One region of the Streptomyces sp. NPDC028305 genome, then DNA from elsewhere that is predicted to be linked to it. Evidence: riboswitches for the same ligand, from Rfam matches in the RefSeq annotation. Region 1 holds a riboswitch; the other holds the start of a gene.

Region 1 (7,770 bases):
GCTCTCCGTCGGCTCGATCATCAGCGTGCCGGCCACCGGGAACGACATCGTGGGCGCGTGGAACCCGTAGTCGACCAGCCGCTTGGCCACATCGTCGACGCTCACGCCGGTCGCCTTGGTCAGCGGCCGCAGATCGATGATGCACTCGTGGGCGACGAGACCCCCGGGGCCGGTGTAGAGCACCGGGTAGTGCGGCTCCAGGCGCTTGGCGACGTAGTTGGCGCCGAGCACCGCCACCTGGGTGGCCCGGCGCAGCCCCTCGGCGCCCATCAGCCGGACGTACGCCCAGGAGATGGGCAGGATGCCCGCCGAGCCCCAGGGCGCGGCCGCGACCGGCCCCACGCCGGTCGCCGGGCCCGCCGCCGGCTGGAGCGGGTGGTTGGGGAGGTACGGCGCGAGGTGTTCGCGCACCGCGACAGGGCCCACGCCGGGACCGCCGCCGCCGTGCGGGATGCAGAAGGTCTTGTGCAGGTTCAGATGGGAGACATCACCGCCGAACCTGCCCGGCCGGGCCAGCCCCACCAGCGCGTTGAGGTTCGCGCCGTCCACATAGACCTGGCCGCCCGCGTCGTGCACGGCCGCGCAGATCTCGCTGATGTGCTCCTCGAACACGCCGTGGGTGGAGGGGTAGGTGACCATCAGGACGGCCAGTTCGTCGCCGTACTGCTCGATCTTGGCGCGCAGGTCGTCGGCGTCCACCTCGCCGTCCTCGCCGGTCCTGACCACGACGACCTTCATGCCCGCCATCACCGCGCTGGCGGCGTTGGTGCCGTGCGCGGAGGACGGGATGAGGCAGACGGTGCGCCGCTCCTCGCCGTTGGCGCGGTGGTAGGCGCGCACGGCCAGCAGCCCGGCCAGCTCGCCCTGCGACCCGGCGTTCGGCTGGAGGGAGACCTGGTCGTAGCCGGTGACCTCGGCCAGCCGCTCCTCCAGCTCGCGGATCAGCGTCAGATAGCCCTGGGCCTGCTCGACCGGCGCGAACGGATGCAGCGCGCCGAACTCCGGCCAGGTGACCGGCTCCATCTCCGTGGTGGCGTTGAGCTTCATGGTGCAGGAGCCGAGCGGGATCATGCCCCGGTCCAGCGCGTAGTCGCGGTCGGCCAGGCGCCGCAGATAGCGCAGCATCGCGGTCTCGGAGCGGTACTTGTGGAAGACCGGGTGGGTCAGATACGTGTCGGTGCGCAGCAGTTCGGCGGGGAGCGCGTCGGCCGCGGCGGCGTCGAGCTCGTCGATGGCGGGCAGGCCGCCGTCCACGCCGAAGGCCGACCAGACGGCGGCGAGCTGGGCGCGCCCGGTGGTCTCGTCGCAGGCGATGCCCACATGGTCGGCGTCGGTCAGGCGCAGGTTGACCCCGGCCTCGCGGGCCGCGGTGACGACCTCGGCGGCCCGGCCCGGGACATACGCGGTCAGGGTGTCGAAGAACGCGCCGTGCACGGTCTCGACGCCCCCGGCCCGCAGCCCCTCGGCGAGCACGGCCGCGTAGCGGTGGGTGCGCCGGGCGATGGTCGAAAGCCCTTCCGGGCCGTGGTAGACGGCGTACATGCCGGCCATCACGGCGAGCAGGACCTGGGCGGTGCAGATGTTGCTGGTGGCCTTCTCGCGGCGGATGTGCTGCTCGCGGGTCTGAAGGGCCAGGCGGTACGCCTTGTCGCCGTCGGCGTCGACGGAGACGCCGACCAGGCGGCCGGGCAGGCTGCGGGCGTAGACCTCGCGGACGGCCATGAACCCGGCGTGCGGGCCGCCGAAGCCCATCGGCACCCCGAACCGCTGGCTGTTGCCGACCGCGATGTCGGCGCCCAGCTCGCCGGGCGAGGTGAGGAGGGTGAGGGCGAGCAGATCGGCGGCGACGGTGACCACGGCGCCGAGCTCATGGGCCCGCTCGATGACCGGGCGCGGGTCGCGCACGGCGCCGGAGGCGCCCGGGTACTGGAGCAGCACGCCGAACACCCCGCGCTCGGCCACCTCGGCCGGTATGCCCGCCGAGAGGTCGGCGACGACCACCTCGACGCCGGTGGGCTCGGCGCGGGTCCGGATGACCGCGACGGTCTGCGGCAGAGTGTCGGCGTCGATCAGGAACACGCCCTGCTTGACCTTGCCCACCCGCCGCGACAGCGCCATGGCCTCGGCGGCGGCGGTGGCCTCGTCCAGCAGCGAGGCGCCGGCCGTGGGCAGCCCGGTGAGGTCCGCGACGACGGTCTGGAAGTTGAGCAGCGCCTCCAGCCGGCCCTGGGAGATCTCCGGCTGGTAGGGCGTGTACGCGGTGTACCAGGCGGGGCTCTCCAGCACATTGCGCAGGATCACCGGCGGGGTGAACGTGCCGTAGTAGCCGAGGCCGATCATCGGGGCGAGCAGCTGGTTGCGCTCGGCCAGACCGCGCAGCTCGGCCAGCACCTCGGCCTCGGTGCGGGCCGGGGGCAGCCCCAGCCCCTCGGCGCTCTTGATGACGTCCGGCACGGCGGCCTGGGTGAGCTCGTCGAGCGAGCCGAAGCCGACCTGCGCGAGCATCTTGGCCTGGGCCTCGGCGTCGGGTCCGATATGGCGCTGCTCAAACGGAGTACCGCGTTCCAGCTCGGTCAGCGAGGTGCGGTTGGCAGTCATCTGCGAGGCCTCCTGGTCTGTACGACCGACGAGGGGCACCACGGCGCGGGGTGCCCGAACGGCCTCCCCCTCTGTCATCTCAACCTGAGAGCTTCACCGGTTCGCGGGCGGCGATCCGGCTTTCACCGTCGGTGAGGAGGGGTTCCGGTGCTGTACTCGCCCGTGGCCCACCCTGCTTTCCAGAGTGACCTCACCCGCACGGTACGTGTGCCTGAGAGTTTCCGGGGAGGATTTGCTCCTTCGGCGCCTCCGACGACATCGTCGAAGAGCTCTCCCGCACGGGGTCTGCAGCCACCGTCAGCCTACCAGCGAGCCTGCCGCCAGGGGTTTTGGGCGAGCGCTCGAGTGGACGGGCACGGAATTGTGGCTTTTCTTAGATATCACGGCATTGACGATGAAACAGTCACCTATGGGAGAGAGTGTGCAGACCGACATCGATCCGCGGACCCTCATCGGCCGGAAGGCCTTGGACCGCGACGGCGCGAAGATCGGCACCGTGGACGAGGTCTACCTCGACGACGCGACCGGCGAGCCGGAGTGGGCCGCGGTACGCACCGGGCTGTTCAGCCGGGACGTGTTCGTGCCACTCGAACCGAGCGAGATCGTCGACGACACGCTGCGGGTGCCGTACGAGCGGGCGCTGATCAAGGACGCGCCGGACTTCGGAGTCGGCCGCCATCTGTCGCCCGAGCAGGAGTTGCAGCTCTACCACCACTACGGTCTCGACGTGAGCGGCTGACCCCGGCCCGGGCCCTGGCCCTGGACCTGGCTTTCGGCCGGGTCGGCCTCGGGGGCGTCGCTCACGGCGGGCCGGATCAGCGGCAGCGGCTCGCCCGGCTCCAACGCCGGGTCGTCGACCGCGAACGTCCGCACCCGGCCCGGCCGCGACCAGGGCTCCTCGAACCGCACGGTCACCCGGCCGACCCCGCTGCCCTGCACCCACCCCGCCCCGTACTCGGCGTGTCGCACATCGAGGCCGGGCAGCCAGCGGCGCGGCCTGGCGGTGTCGTCGGGCTCGTCGCTCCCCTCCAGGACCGCCGGGGCGGGCTCGGGTGTCCCTCCGGCCTCCCGCGCCCCCTCCGCGTCCTCCTGTGCCTCGTGGGCGGCCTGCGCGGCCTGGGCGAACAGATCCTCCTGGGTGTAGTCCGCCAGACCGCTCACGCCCACTCCCAGCAGCCGCACCCCCGCCGTGGTGTCCACGCCCTCCAGCAGCCGCGCCGCAGCCTCCCGCACCACCGTGGGGTCATCCGTCGGCCCGCGCAGCGTCTCGGACCGGGTCAGCGTGGAGAAGTCGTAACGCCGCACCTTGAGCACGACCGTGCGCCCCGAGCGGCCGGCCCCGCGCAGCCGCCGCACACACCGGTCGGCGAGCCGCGCCACCTCCACCTGCACCCGCGTGCGGTCGGTGAGGTCGACGTCGAAGGTGTCCTCCACCGATACGGACTTGGCGTCCCGCTCGGCGACCACCGGCCGGTCGTCCCGCCCCCAGGCCATGCCGTACAGCGACGCGCCATGGGCCTTGCCCAGCAGCCGCACCAGCTCCTCCTCCCCCGCCTCCCGGGTCTCGGCGACCGTGTGGATCCCGGCCCGGCGCAGCGCCTCCCCGGTGGCCGGACCCACCCCGGGGAGGGTCCGCACCGGCATCGGCCCCAGCAGCTCCCGCTCGGTCCCCGGCTGGATGAGCGTCAGTCCATCGGGCTTGGCCTGCTCGGAGGCGATCTTGGCGAGCATCTTGGACCCGGCCAGGCCCACCGAGCCGGTCAGCCCGGTCGCCGCCGCTATGTCCGCCCGCAGCCGCTCCCCCACGGCCCGCGCCGCCGCGGAGGTGGCCGGAACACCGCCCGCCTCCAGATCCACGAACGCCTCGTCCAGGCTCAGCGGCTCGACCAGCGGGGACAGCGCGCCCAGCAGGCCCATGACGGTGTCACTCACCTGGCGGTACAGGGAGAAGCGGGGGGTGAGATACGCCGCGTTCGGACAGAGGCGGCGGGCCTGGGCCATCGCCATGGCCGAGTGGACCCCGAACACCCGCGCCTCATAGGAGGCCGTGGCCACCACGCCGCGCGGCCCGAGGCCGCCGACGATCACCGGCTTGCCGCGCAGGCTGGGCTTGGCCGCCTGCTCCGCCGCGGCGTAAAAGGCATCCATGTCCAGATGCAGAATGGTCGGCGCACCCCTCACACCTACCGATGCTGCCGCATGCCACTGACACTCGCGGCCCGGGCGCGCGGCCCGGGCCGGACGGTCTCAGCCCGCGCGGTTGCGGCGCCGCGCCAGTTCGTCGGTGGGGTTGTGGCCCACCAGCGTCTCGCCGGTGTCCACCCGCTCGCCGTGCAGCTGGGCGAGCGCGCTCTCCACGTCCCGCCACACCACGCCCACGGCGATCCCGAAGACGCCCTGGCCGCCCTGGAGGAGGTCGACCACCTCGTCGGGCGAGGTGCACTCATATACCGTCGCGCCGTCGCTCATCAGCGTCATCTGGGCGAGGTCGTCCAGGCCGCGCGAGCGCAGGTGCTGAACGGCGGCCCTGATGTTCTGGAGGGACACGCCGGTGTCCAGCAACCGCTTGACGATCTTGAGGACGACGACGTCCCGGAAGCTGTAGAGCCGCTGGCTGCCCGAGCCGTAGGCGGGCCGCACGCTGGGCTCCACGAGCCCGGTGCGCGCCCAGTAGTCCAGCTGGCGGTAGGTGATGCCCGCGGCAGCGCACGCGGTCGGACCGCGATACCCCACCTTCTCGGGCTTCGCCACGGCGCCTTCGCGCGGCGGTGCGGCCTGTGCCGCCACCCGAGCCTTCAGTGCCGGTTCGGCCGGTGCGCTCCCCTGGAGCGCATACGGACCGCCTGCCGCCGTGCCGTCGCCGCTGCTTCTCACGCCGACCTCCGTCCTCGACCTGCCATCTCGACGGTAGGCAGTCACCCGGGGTGCGTCAACGATCGCCACACTCGGCACGCCGAGTGATAATCACCCTACGGGTGGTTTCCCGTGCCCCTCTTGCGGGAAAGGCTACTCGAATGCGCTGGCGAAGATCGGCGGACAGCTCAATGCCCGCCGCTTACCGGCCACTGCCGGCTCGGCGGCCGCACTCGGCCTCAGCGCCTCCGACGGCTCACTGACTGCTGGTGCCGAAGTCCTCGGGCGAGATCTGGTCGAGGAACTCGCGGAACTTCTCCACCTCGTCCTCCTGCTCGTCCGGGATGGCGATCCCCGCGTCGTCCAGCACCCCGTCACTGCCGTAGATCGGCGTGCCGGTGCGCAGCGCCAGCGCTATGGCGTCGGACGGCCGGGCGCTGACCTCCACGCCGCTGGCGAACACCAGCTCCGCGTAGAAGACTCCCTCGCGCAGATCCGTGATCCGGACCTCCGTGAGCTGCTGGCCGACCGCGTCGAGCACGTCCTTGAAGAGGTCGTGGGTCAGCGGGCGCGCCGGAGCCATGCCCTGCTGGGCGAAGGCAATCGCCGTCGCCTCCCCCGGTCCGATCCAAATGGGGAGGTAGCGGTCGCCTCCTACCTCGCGCAGGAGCACGATCGGTTGGTTGGAGGGCATCTCCACCCGGACACCCACGACGTCGAGCTCGTTCACACAGCAACCCTAGGACGTGCCCGGCCGGTTTGGATAGTCGGGACCGCGCCGGTCACCGCGAACCGGCCCGCAGAGCGGACTGGACAAAGGCCGCGTGAAGCCGCACGGACAGCTCGGCCAGCTCCCGGGCGCTGGCCTCCGCATGCGCTCTGGTCTGCGGATTTCGGTGTTGTCGCAGGGGCGCCACCACCTGCTCGACCAGCCCCGCCTCGCGCTCCGCGGCGGCTTTCATGATCCGCAAATGACGTGGTTCCAGACCGAAACGACCCAGGTCCGCGACGAGCCTGGCGACCGTCACCGCCTCGATGTCGTATCCGCCGTCCGCTCCCGGCCCGATCAGCCCGAACGACTCCCACTCGGCCAGTCTCCCCTCGTCGATCCCGGCCGCGGCCAGCAGCTCGGCCCGGCCCACGCGGGCGGCCGTGGGGCGCTCCACGCCCCTCTCCGGGCCCTCCTCGACCGAGGCGGGCAGCCGGGAGCCGGAGGCCGCGACGGGCAGCTGTGGCCGCTCGCCGCGCTCCAGGGCGTCGAGATGCTCCCGAATGACCTTCAGTGGCAAATAGTGGTCACGCTGCATCCGCAGGACATGGCCGAGCCGCGCCACGTCCTCCGGACTGAATTTGCGATAGCCGGAGGGCGTGCGCCGCGGCTCGACCAGGCCCTCGGCCTCCAGGAAACGGATCTTGGAGACGGTGACCTCGGGGAATTCGTCCCGCAGCAGATTCAGCACGGTGCCGATGCTCATCGACCGGCTGCCCGTGGGGGCGGTGCCGGTGTCGGCACCGCCCGACGGTGTCTGAAGCATGGACCTCCCCTGACGGGTCAGATGCCGAAGCCCCGCAGACTCGGGTAGAAGACCATCCGGTACTTGCCGATCTGGACCTCGTCACCATTGTTGAGAATGGCCGAGTCGATCGGCTCGCGGTTGACATACGTCCCGTTCAGGCTGCCGACGTCGGCGACCGTGAAGGAGCCGTCCTGGCCGCGCCGGAACTCCACATGGCGGCGCGAAACCGTCACGTCGTCCAGGAAGATGTCGCTCTGCGGATGACGCCCGGCCGTGGTCACATCGCTGTCCAGCAGGAAGCGGCTGCCCGAGTTGGGCCCGCGGCGGACCACCAGCAGCGCCGACCCCGGGGGCAGCGCCTCGACAGCGGCCTGGGCCTCCGGCGAGAGCGAGGGCAGCGGAGTCTGCCCGGTCACCTCGGAGTCGTACGCCTCCAGCCCGGAGATCGAGATGGTGGAGGTGGTCTCCGAGGCACGCTCGGACGGCGCCTGGCCCCGCAGCGGCGCACCGCAGTTGGAGCAGAACCGGCTGGCCACGGCGTTCTGATGGCCGCACCTCGTGCATACCTGCAAGCCGACCCCTCCGCCCGTGTTCGCGGTCGATGGCTCCCCGAAACCTATGCGTCCGGACGCGGAAGGGTCAACAGAAGACGCGCCCTGACCACCCGGAATGCCTCCACCGTCCCGGAACAGCGGACGCTCCTCGCTCACCCCGCTCTCCTCCGCGGCACGCGGGGCACGGTGGCGGGCAGTGCTGCTGCCGCCGTCCTGGCGTGCGCTCTTGCCGAACAACTTCCCGAACA
Region 2 (7,770 bases), on a different contig from region 1:
AGCCAGGGGATGCCGACGCCGCCGCCGGGGGCGTGCGGATTGAGCCACAGGCCGTACCGGTCGGGGAAGAGGGATGCCGCGATCTGGCGCCCGCTCACCACCTCGTGGGCGCGGCTCCAGCCGCTGGCGGCGAGCTCCTGAGCGGAGGTCACACAGGGGGCGTAGCCGAGCCCGCCCACGTCCATGTTGCCGTACTGCGCGTCGGGCGAGCCGGGCGCGCCCTGCCACAGCAGCATCCACACCTGGCCTTCGGCGAGGGCGTACAGCAGCGACTCATAGGCGTCATACCGTCCCGGAGCGACCTGCTGAAGCATCCGCTCGACGTGGCCGCCTCCCGCGCTCACCTGGGTCCGCCCCTCTCTCGGCCTGTCCACACCGCTACCAAGGGCGCACGGACGCGCCCCGCCACCGGTCATCCAACCAGCTTACGGGCCCCTACAGTGGTCTCCTGGGCGACTCAGCGGTCACGGTCGTAGAACGGTCGCACCCGCTCGCGCATCCAATCGGCCACCGGATCCTGCGCGATGTCCAGCAGAACCAGCTGAACCGTCCACGGCAGCGGCACCGTGCCGAGCGCCCGTCCGAGCGCGTCCACCGCGCCGGCCTGGCCCTCCGGGCCGGGGAGGTCCAGCTCGACGCCGACGAACAGCGCGGGCGGCTCCCCCTCGACGCTGGCCAGGGCGCGCCGGGCGGACCGCAACCCGGCCACCTTGCCGAACTCGAGCCCGGCGGCCGCCAGGAAGTCGACCGGCTCCTCCTGCCAGTCCGGCTCGAACAGGCGCACCCGGCCGCCGGTGACCGGGCCGTCCAGCTCGGAGCGCCCGGTGCGGCACAGCTCGGCCACGGCGGGCGGCGGAAGCGGAACGCCGACGGCGCCGCCGGGGTTCACGGCGATGCCGAGCTGGGGCGGCAGGCCGCGGGCGAACTCGACGGCCGGGGCGACGGTGAACGTCATATGGGCGCCGACGACCTGAAGGAACTGCTGCTCGGAGCTGAACACCGGCACATACGCGGCGCCTTCGATCTCCATGGTGGGCAGGTCCAGGTCACTGTTGTCCGGGCCGCCGCCGTTGGGCAGCGGGACCCAGACGTGGCTGCGGGCCAGGGTCTCGACGATCCGGGCGCCGGCGCCGGGGACGTCGACCGAGGCCGCGAGCACTTCCTCGAGCTCGTTGCCCGGGAACCCGGGAGCCTCGGAAAACGCAGGGAACGCACCGTCAGGGAACCCTCCGTGAGCCGGTGCTGGACCGTGCTGCTCCGGGATGCTCATTTCCGCCTCAACCGCCATCTCGTCCGACCTGCACAGGAACCCTAACGGCTGTATGGACTTGCGGCATCGGCGGCCGGTGATCTCCACAGCAAATCCCCAGGCCGAAGGGGAGGCAACGCCCGATCCCGGACAGCTTTTGACAGTCTTTTGACCATTTCTGAACGTAATCGTCAAGTTGCGCTCGGTTTGCGCCCCTCGCACCGTGGTGCCGAGTACGCCCATACGTCACCACAGCGAAGGAAGGTCTCATGATCCGCGCGTCTCGCAAGGCCGAAGTCCTCGTCACCTCTGTCATGGCCGGCTCCCTGCTGTTCGGCACCGCCGGTCTGTCCGCCGCCACGGTCGGCGGAAACGGGGGCACGGCCGGCGCCAAGGCCCCCGCCCCCACGGCGCTCGCCAAGGAGCCGCTGACCGCGGCCCAGACCCAGGCGATGCGCGATCTGCGCGTCCTCCTCGATCGGGTCGCCGACCTGGCCATGGCGGTGGAGGAGGCCCCCGGCGGGATGCTCTCCGAGGCCGAGCTGGTCAAGCACGCGACGGCGATCGACAGCGCGGTGAAGACCGCCCGCAAGTCCGCCGAGGCGGCCCAGGGCCCGAACGCCACCACGCAGGGCCGGGAGCGCCGCGACGACACGCCGCCCGGGCAGGAGCAGGGACAGGACCAGGGCCAGGGGCAGCAGCAGGGCCAGGGGCAGAACGCGGGCCAGGGCCAGGGCCAGGTCACCGTGCCGCCGCAGGCCGCCGACCAGGGCAACCAGAACAACCAGGGCATGAAGCCGCCCCAGGCCGCCGGGCAGGGAGAGACCGCGACCCCGCCGTACGCCCAGACCATGCCGACGGACGTCTCGACGGACCCGCTGGACGAGCTCCAGCGGGCGATCGACGACCTGCTGGACGCCGTCGCCGCGGGCGACGCGGACGCGGCCGCCGCGGCGCTCCCCCGTATCGGCGACGCCATCCTGGAGCTGCTCAACGCCCTCATCGGCCCGCTCCCCGGGATGGACCTCCCGATGACGCCCCCGATGCTGCCGCTCCCGGACGAGGCGTCGACCGTCGCCGTGGAGGCGTCCGCCCTCGCCGCCCGGACGCCCGCCCCGAAGCCGAACCCGGAGAAGCCCGGTACCGAGAAGCCCGGCGCCGCGGAGAAGCCCGGTACCGAGAAGCCGGGAGCCGCCGAGAAGCCGGGCACCGAGAAGCCGGGCGCCCAGGACCAGCAGGGTGCCCAGAAGCCCGGTGCCCAGAAGCCGAGCGCGAAGCCCAGCGCCCCGAACCAGAACGCCAACCAGCCCGGCGCCATGAGGCCCGGTCAGAAGCCCGCGGCGAAGCCCGCCGCGCCGAAGCCCTTCACCACCGCCGCCACCCCGCTGTCCGCCGCCGAGGCGACCGACGACGCCGTCGCCCCCATGCCGCTGCCGCGCCCGGTGGACGCAGCCTCCGACCAGGGTTGATGAAGGCCGTCTCCCCCTGCCCCGCCGCGCGTCACTCGAAGCCGATCCGGCGCAGTGCGCTCGCGGCCGTGCGGTCCAGCACCGCCACCGACGCGCAGCCTTCGGGCGGCCGCCCGCCCTCGGCGGCGACGACCAGCCGGCCCACCGCGCGGCGGTGCCGTCCGAAGGCGTAGCGAGAGACCGCACGGCCGCGCGCGGCCTGCCCCTCCAGGGCCACCGCGGCATCCACGTCCAGCAGCACCATGTGCAGCCGGCGGCCGGTGCGCCGGGCGTCGCGGGCCAGCCAGCGGCGCACCCAGGAGAGGGTGCCGCAGTCGTGCACCACGACGCTGGCGCCCGAGCGCAGCGCCCGGCGCAGCCCGGCGTAGTGGGCGCAGCGCACCAGCGGGCGGTAGAGGGCGTACGGCAGCCAGCGGGGCAGCCGCCGCTCCCAGCGCTCGCGGGCGTCCTGTGAGTCCACCCGCAGCACCGGGCCGCCGGACTGGTCGAGGCCGGGCACGGCCTGGCCGATCATGGTGCTCTTGCCGCTGCCGGGCAGGCCGGAGGCGACCACCATGTCCCCGGTGCGGTAGCGCAGCTCGCGCGCGCCGAGTCCGGGTCTGGACCCGCGGCCGGGTCCGGGCCCGGGCCCGGCCGCGCCGCCGCCGTCGCCGTCACCGCCGCCGCCGTCGCCGTCGCTGCCGCCGCCGCGCAGGTCGTGCACCGCCGCCCGGCGCCCCGGTCTGATCACGCCCCCGGTTGGCGCCGCGCCCTGCGTCACCGGCAGGGGCCCACATGTCGTCCCGTACGTACCCTGCCCCTGCACCGTGATCGTCCTCCTAGGTCGGTCACTGCGGCTCGTCACCGAAGAGTGTCAAGAAAAGGTAATGTCCTTCAAGGTGGTCTTCCTGTGGGCCGGACTTTCATGCCTTGTGAATCGGGGTGAGCGGCGGCGCGGGGCGAGCGGGTCTTCCCTTCTCGGGCGTACGTGCGATGATGTTGCGCGCAACTCCATACCGGCCGCTTGAATCCGCGCGGGAGAGTCCTCGGCCACCGGCAGCAGTGCCGGCCGTCCGGGGCGCCGAAGGAGCAAGTCCTCCCTTGAATCTCTCAGGCCCCGATACCGCGCGGGCGAGGCAGATCTGAAAAGCGAGCCGCTGGCGTGGCTCCACCCACGGTGCAAGCCGGACCGCTCTCCGCGACGACGTCTCCGACGCCGGCCGGGAGAAGGGGTCACGGCGAACCTCTCAGGTTCCGATGACAGATGGGGAGGACTCGTCCTCGTCGTCCTCGTCGCCGTCCCGCCCTGGAGCCAGCCCCATGACCGACGCCCCGTCCCCCTCGTCTCCCCCGTCCGCCTCGTCCGGCCCCCGCCGTACCGCGCTGGACGCGACGCACCGCGCGCTCGGCGCCACCATGACCGACTTCGCCGGCTGGGAGATGCCGCTGCGCTACGGAAGCGAGCGCGACGAGCACACCGCGGTGCGCACCCGCGCCGGACTCTTCGACCTCTCCCATATGGGCGAGATCACACTCACCGGGCCACAGGCCGCCGCCGCCCTGGACCGGGCGCTGGTGGGCCATCTGTCGGCGCTCGCCATCGGCCGGGCCCGCTACACCATGATCTGCGACGCCGAGGGCGGCATCCTGGACGACCTGATCGTCTACCGCCTCGGTGACCAGGAGTTCCTGGTGGTCGCCAACGCCTCGAACGCCCAGGTGGTGCTGGACGCGCTGACCGAGCGCGCCGCGGGCCTGGACGCGGCCGTGCGGGACGACCGTGACGCCTATGCGCTGATCGCCGTCCAGGGGCCGGCCTCGGCCACGATCCTGAGCGGCCTGACCGACGCCGACCTGGACGGCCTCAAGTACTACGCGGGCCTGCCGGGCACGGTCGCGGGCGTCCCGGCGCTGATCGCCCGCACCGGCTACACCGGCGAGGACGGCTTCGAGCTGTTCGTCTCGCCGAAGGACGCCGAGCGGCTGTGGCAGGCGCTGACCGAGGCGGGCGCCCCGGCCGGGCTGATCCCGTGCGGTCTTTCCTGCCGGGACACGCTGCGCCTGGAGGCCGGGATGCCGCTGTACGGGCATGAGCTGACCCGCGGGACCACGCCGTTCGACGCGGGGCTCGGCCGGGTGGTGAAGTTCGGCAAGCCCGGTGACTTCACCGGGCGCGCGGCCCTGGAGACGGCGGCGCGGCAGGCCGAGACCGCCCCGCCGCGGGCGCTGGTCGGCCTGGTCGCGGCGGGCCGCCGGGTCCCGCGCGCGGGGTACGCGGTCGTCGGCGCGGACGGCACGGTGATCGGCGAGGTCACCTCGGGCGCGCCCTCGCCCACCCTCGGGAAGCCGATCGCGATGGCGTATGTGGACGCCGGGCACGCCGCGCCGGGCACGGCGGGGGTGTCGGTGGACATCCGGGGCACCCATGAGCCGTACGAGGTCGTGGCCCTCCCCTTCTACAAGCGGCGCTGAGCGCCCGTCGCGGCCGCCGCCGCTCCTACCGCCTGTCCCACCAGGCAAGACCCGTTTCCCAAGCACTCCCCCGTATCCAGGAGAATCGGACTATGAACAACCCCCAGCAGCTGCGTTACAGCAAGGAGCACGAGTGGCTGTCGGCCGCCGACGCGGACGGTGTGTCGACGGTCGGCATCACCGAGTTCGCGGCCAACTCGCTCGGCGACGTCGTCTTCGTCCAGCTCCCTGAGGTCGGCACGACGGTCACCGCGGGCGAGACCTGCGGCGAGCTGGAGTCCACGAAATCCGTCAGCGATCTCTACGCGCCGGTCTCCGGCGAGGTCACCGAGGTCAACGAGGACGTGGTGAACGACCCGGCGCTGGTGAATTCCGCCCCCTTCGAGGGCGGCTGGCTGTTCAAGGTGAAGGTGACGGACGAGCCGGACGAGCTGCTCTCCGCCGACGCTTACTCCTCCTTCACCGAAAACTGACCCCCTCCTTCGATCGGGACCCTGATGTCGCTTCTCAACAGCTCCCTGCACGAGCTCGACCCGGACGTAGCCGCCGCGGTCGACGCCGAACTCCACCGCCAGCAGTCCACCCTGGAGATGATCGCCTCGGAGAACTTCGCTCCGGTCGCGGTCATGGAGGCCCAGGGCTCGGTCCTGACCAACAAGTACGCCGAGGGCTACCCGGGCCGCCGCTACTACGGCGGCTGTGAGCACGTCGACGTGGTCGAGCAGATCGCCATCGACCGCGTCAAGGCGCTGTTCGGCGCCGAGCACGCCAACGTGCAGCCGCACTCCGGCGCGCAGGCCAACGCGGCCGCGATGTTCGCACTGCTCTCCCCCGGTGACACCATCCTGGGCCTGAACCTGGCGCACGGTGGTCACCTCACCCACGGGATGAAGATCAACTTCTCCGGCAAGCTCTACAACGTGGTGCCCTACCACGTGGACGCCGAGACCGGCCTGGTCGACATGGACGAGGTCGAGCGGCTGGCCAAGGAGCACCGCCCCAAGCTGGTGATCGCGGGCTGGTCCGCGTACCCGCGCCAGCTGGACTTCGCCGCCTTCCGCCGGATCGCGGACGAGGTCGGCGCGTACCTGATGGTGGACATGGCCCACTTCGCGGGCCTGGTGGCGGCCGGACTGCACCCCTCCCCGGTGCCGCACGCCCATGTGGTGACCACCACCACCCACAAGACCCTCGGCGGCCCGCGCGGCGGGGTGATCCTGTCCACCGCCGAGCTGGCCAAGAAGATCAACTCCGCGGTCTTCCCCGGTCAGCAGGGCGGCCCGCTCGAGCATGTGGTCGCGGCGAAGGCCGTGGCCTTCAAGATCGCGGCGGGCGAGGAGTTCAAGGAGCGCCAGCAGCGCACCCTCGAAGGCGCGCGGCTCCTGGCCGAGCGGCTCACCCAGCCCGACGTGGCCAAGGCCGGGGTCTCCGTGCTGTCCGGCGGCACCGAGGTCCACCTCGTCCTGGTCGACCTGCGCGACTCGGAGCTGGACGGCCGGCAGGCCGAGGACCGGCTGCACGAGATCGGCATCACGGTCAACCGGAACGCCATCCCGAACGACCCGCGCCCCCCGATGGTCACCTCCGGCCTGCGCATCGGCACCCCGGCGCTGGCCACCCGCGGCTTCACCGCCGACGACTTCCGCGAGGTCGCCGACATCATCGCCGCGGCGCTCCAGCCGTCCTACGACGCGGAGGGGCTGAAGGCGCGCGTCACCGCGCTCGCCGACAAGCACCCTCTGTACCCGGACCTGAAGAAGTAATCGGGCCCGCAAGGTGTGTGGGGGCGCACCACCCCCGCGCCCCCACACACCCCGCACCACCACGCACGCACCCGCCGTGCAGACGCAAGGAGTTCACCGGTGGCCATCTCCGTCTTCGACCTCTTCTCGATCGGCATCGGCCCGTCCAGTTCCCACACGGTCGGCCCCATGCGCGCCGCGAGGATGTTCGTCCGCCGGCTGAAGAACGACGGCCTGCTGGCCCACACCGTCGCCGTACGCGCCGAACTCTTCGGCTCCCTCGGCGCCACCGGCCACGGCCACGGCACGCCCAAGGCCGTCCTCCTCGGCCTGGAGGGCCACTCCCCGCGCACCGTGGACGTCGAGACCGCCGACGACGAGGTGGACCGCATCCGCACCACCAAGCGGCTGCGGCTGCTCGACGCGGAGATCGGCACCGAGCACGAGATCGACTTCGACGAGTCCGCCGAGCTGGTGCTGCACCGCCGCCGCTCGCTGCCGTACCACGCCAACGGCATGACCCTGTTCGCGTACGACGCCGACGGCCGACCCCTCCTGGAGAAGACCTACTACTCCGTCGGCGGCGGCTTCGTCGTGGACGAGGACGCGGTCGGCGCGGACCGCATCAAGCTCGACGACACCGCGCTGAAGTACCCCTTCCGCACCGGCGACGAGCTGCTGCGCCTGTCCCGCGAGACCGGCCTGTCCATCTCCGCCCTGATGCTGGAGAACGAGAAGGCCTGGCGCACCGAGGCGGAGATCCGCGCGGGCCTGCTGGAGATCTGGCGCGTCATGCGAAGCTGCGTCGAGCGGGGCCTGTCCCGCGAGGGCATCCTCCCCGGCGGCCTCAAGGTCCGCC

The links. Region 1 has a riboswitch for glycine ahead of gcvP (aminomethyl-transferring glycine dehydrogenase). Riboswitches for the same ligand answer to the same signal wherever they lie in the genome.
Region 2: another riboswitch for glycine. It lies ahead of gcvT (glycine cleavage system aminomethyltransferase GcvT); the one in region 1 lies ahead of gcvP (aminomethyl-transferring glycine dehydrogenase).

The regions. Positions count from the first base shown of each region.
Region 1 covers NZ_JBVHTN010000007.1:6,037-13,806, reverse strand. Annotated here, with positions in the region: gene gcvP (aminomethyl-transferring glycine dehydrogenase) at 1-2,598, opposite strand, end outside; glycine riboswitch at 2,660-2,787, opposite strand; glycine riboswitch at 2,788-2,885, opposite strand; gene ACZ4WQ_RS29795 (PRC-barrel domain-containing protein) at 3,008-3,337, shown strand; gene ACZ4WQ_RS29790 (DNA polymerase IV) at 3,313-4,779, opposite strand; gene ACZ4WQ_RS29785 (MerR family transcriptional regulator) at 4,846-5,472, opposite strand; gene ACZ4WQ_RS29780 (bifunctional nuclease family protein) at 5,708-6,181, opposite strand; gene ftsR (transcriptional regulator FtsR) at 6,234-6,986, opposite strand; gene ACZ4WQ_RS29770 (FHA domain-containing protein) at 7,004-7,770, opposite strand, start outside.
Region 2 covers NZ_JBVHTN010000004.1:991,596-999,365, reverse strand. Annotated here, with positions in the region: gene ACZ4WQ_RS20660 (enhanced serine sensitivity protein SseB C-terminal domain-containing protein) at 1-314, opposite strand, end outside; gene ACZ4WQ_RS20655 (enhanced serine sensitivity protein SseB) at 458-1,270, opposite strand; gene ACZ4WQ_RS20650 (hypothetical protein) at 1,519-2,718, shown strand; gene ACZ4WQ_RS20645 (AAA family ATPase) at 2,750-3,529, opposite strand; glycine riboswitch at 3,723-3,833, shown strand; gene gcvT (glycine cleavage system aminomethyltransferase GcvT) at 4,018-5,169, shown strand; gene gcvH (glycine cleavage system protein GcvH) at 5,262-5,642, shown strand; gene glyA (serine hydroxymethyltransferase) at 5,667-6,932, shown strand; gene ACZ4WQ_RS20625 (L-serine ammonia-lyase) at 7,032-7,770, shown strand, end outside.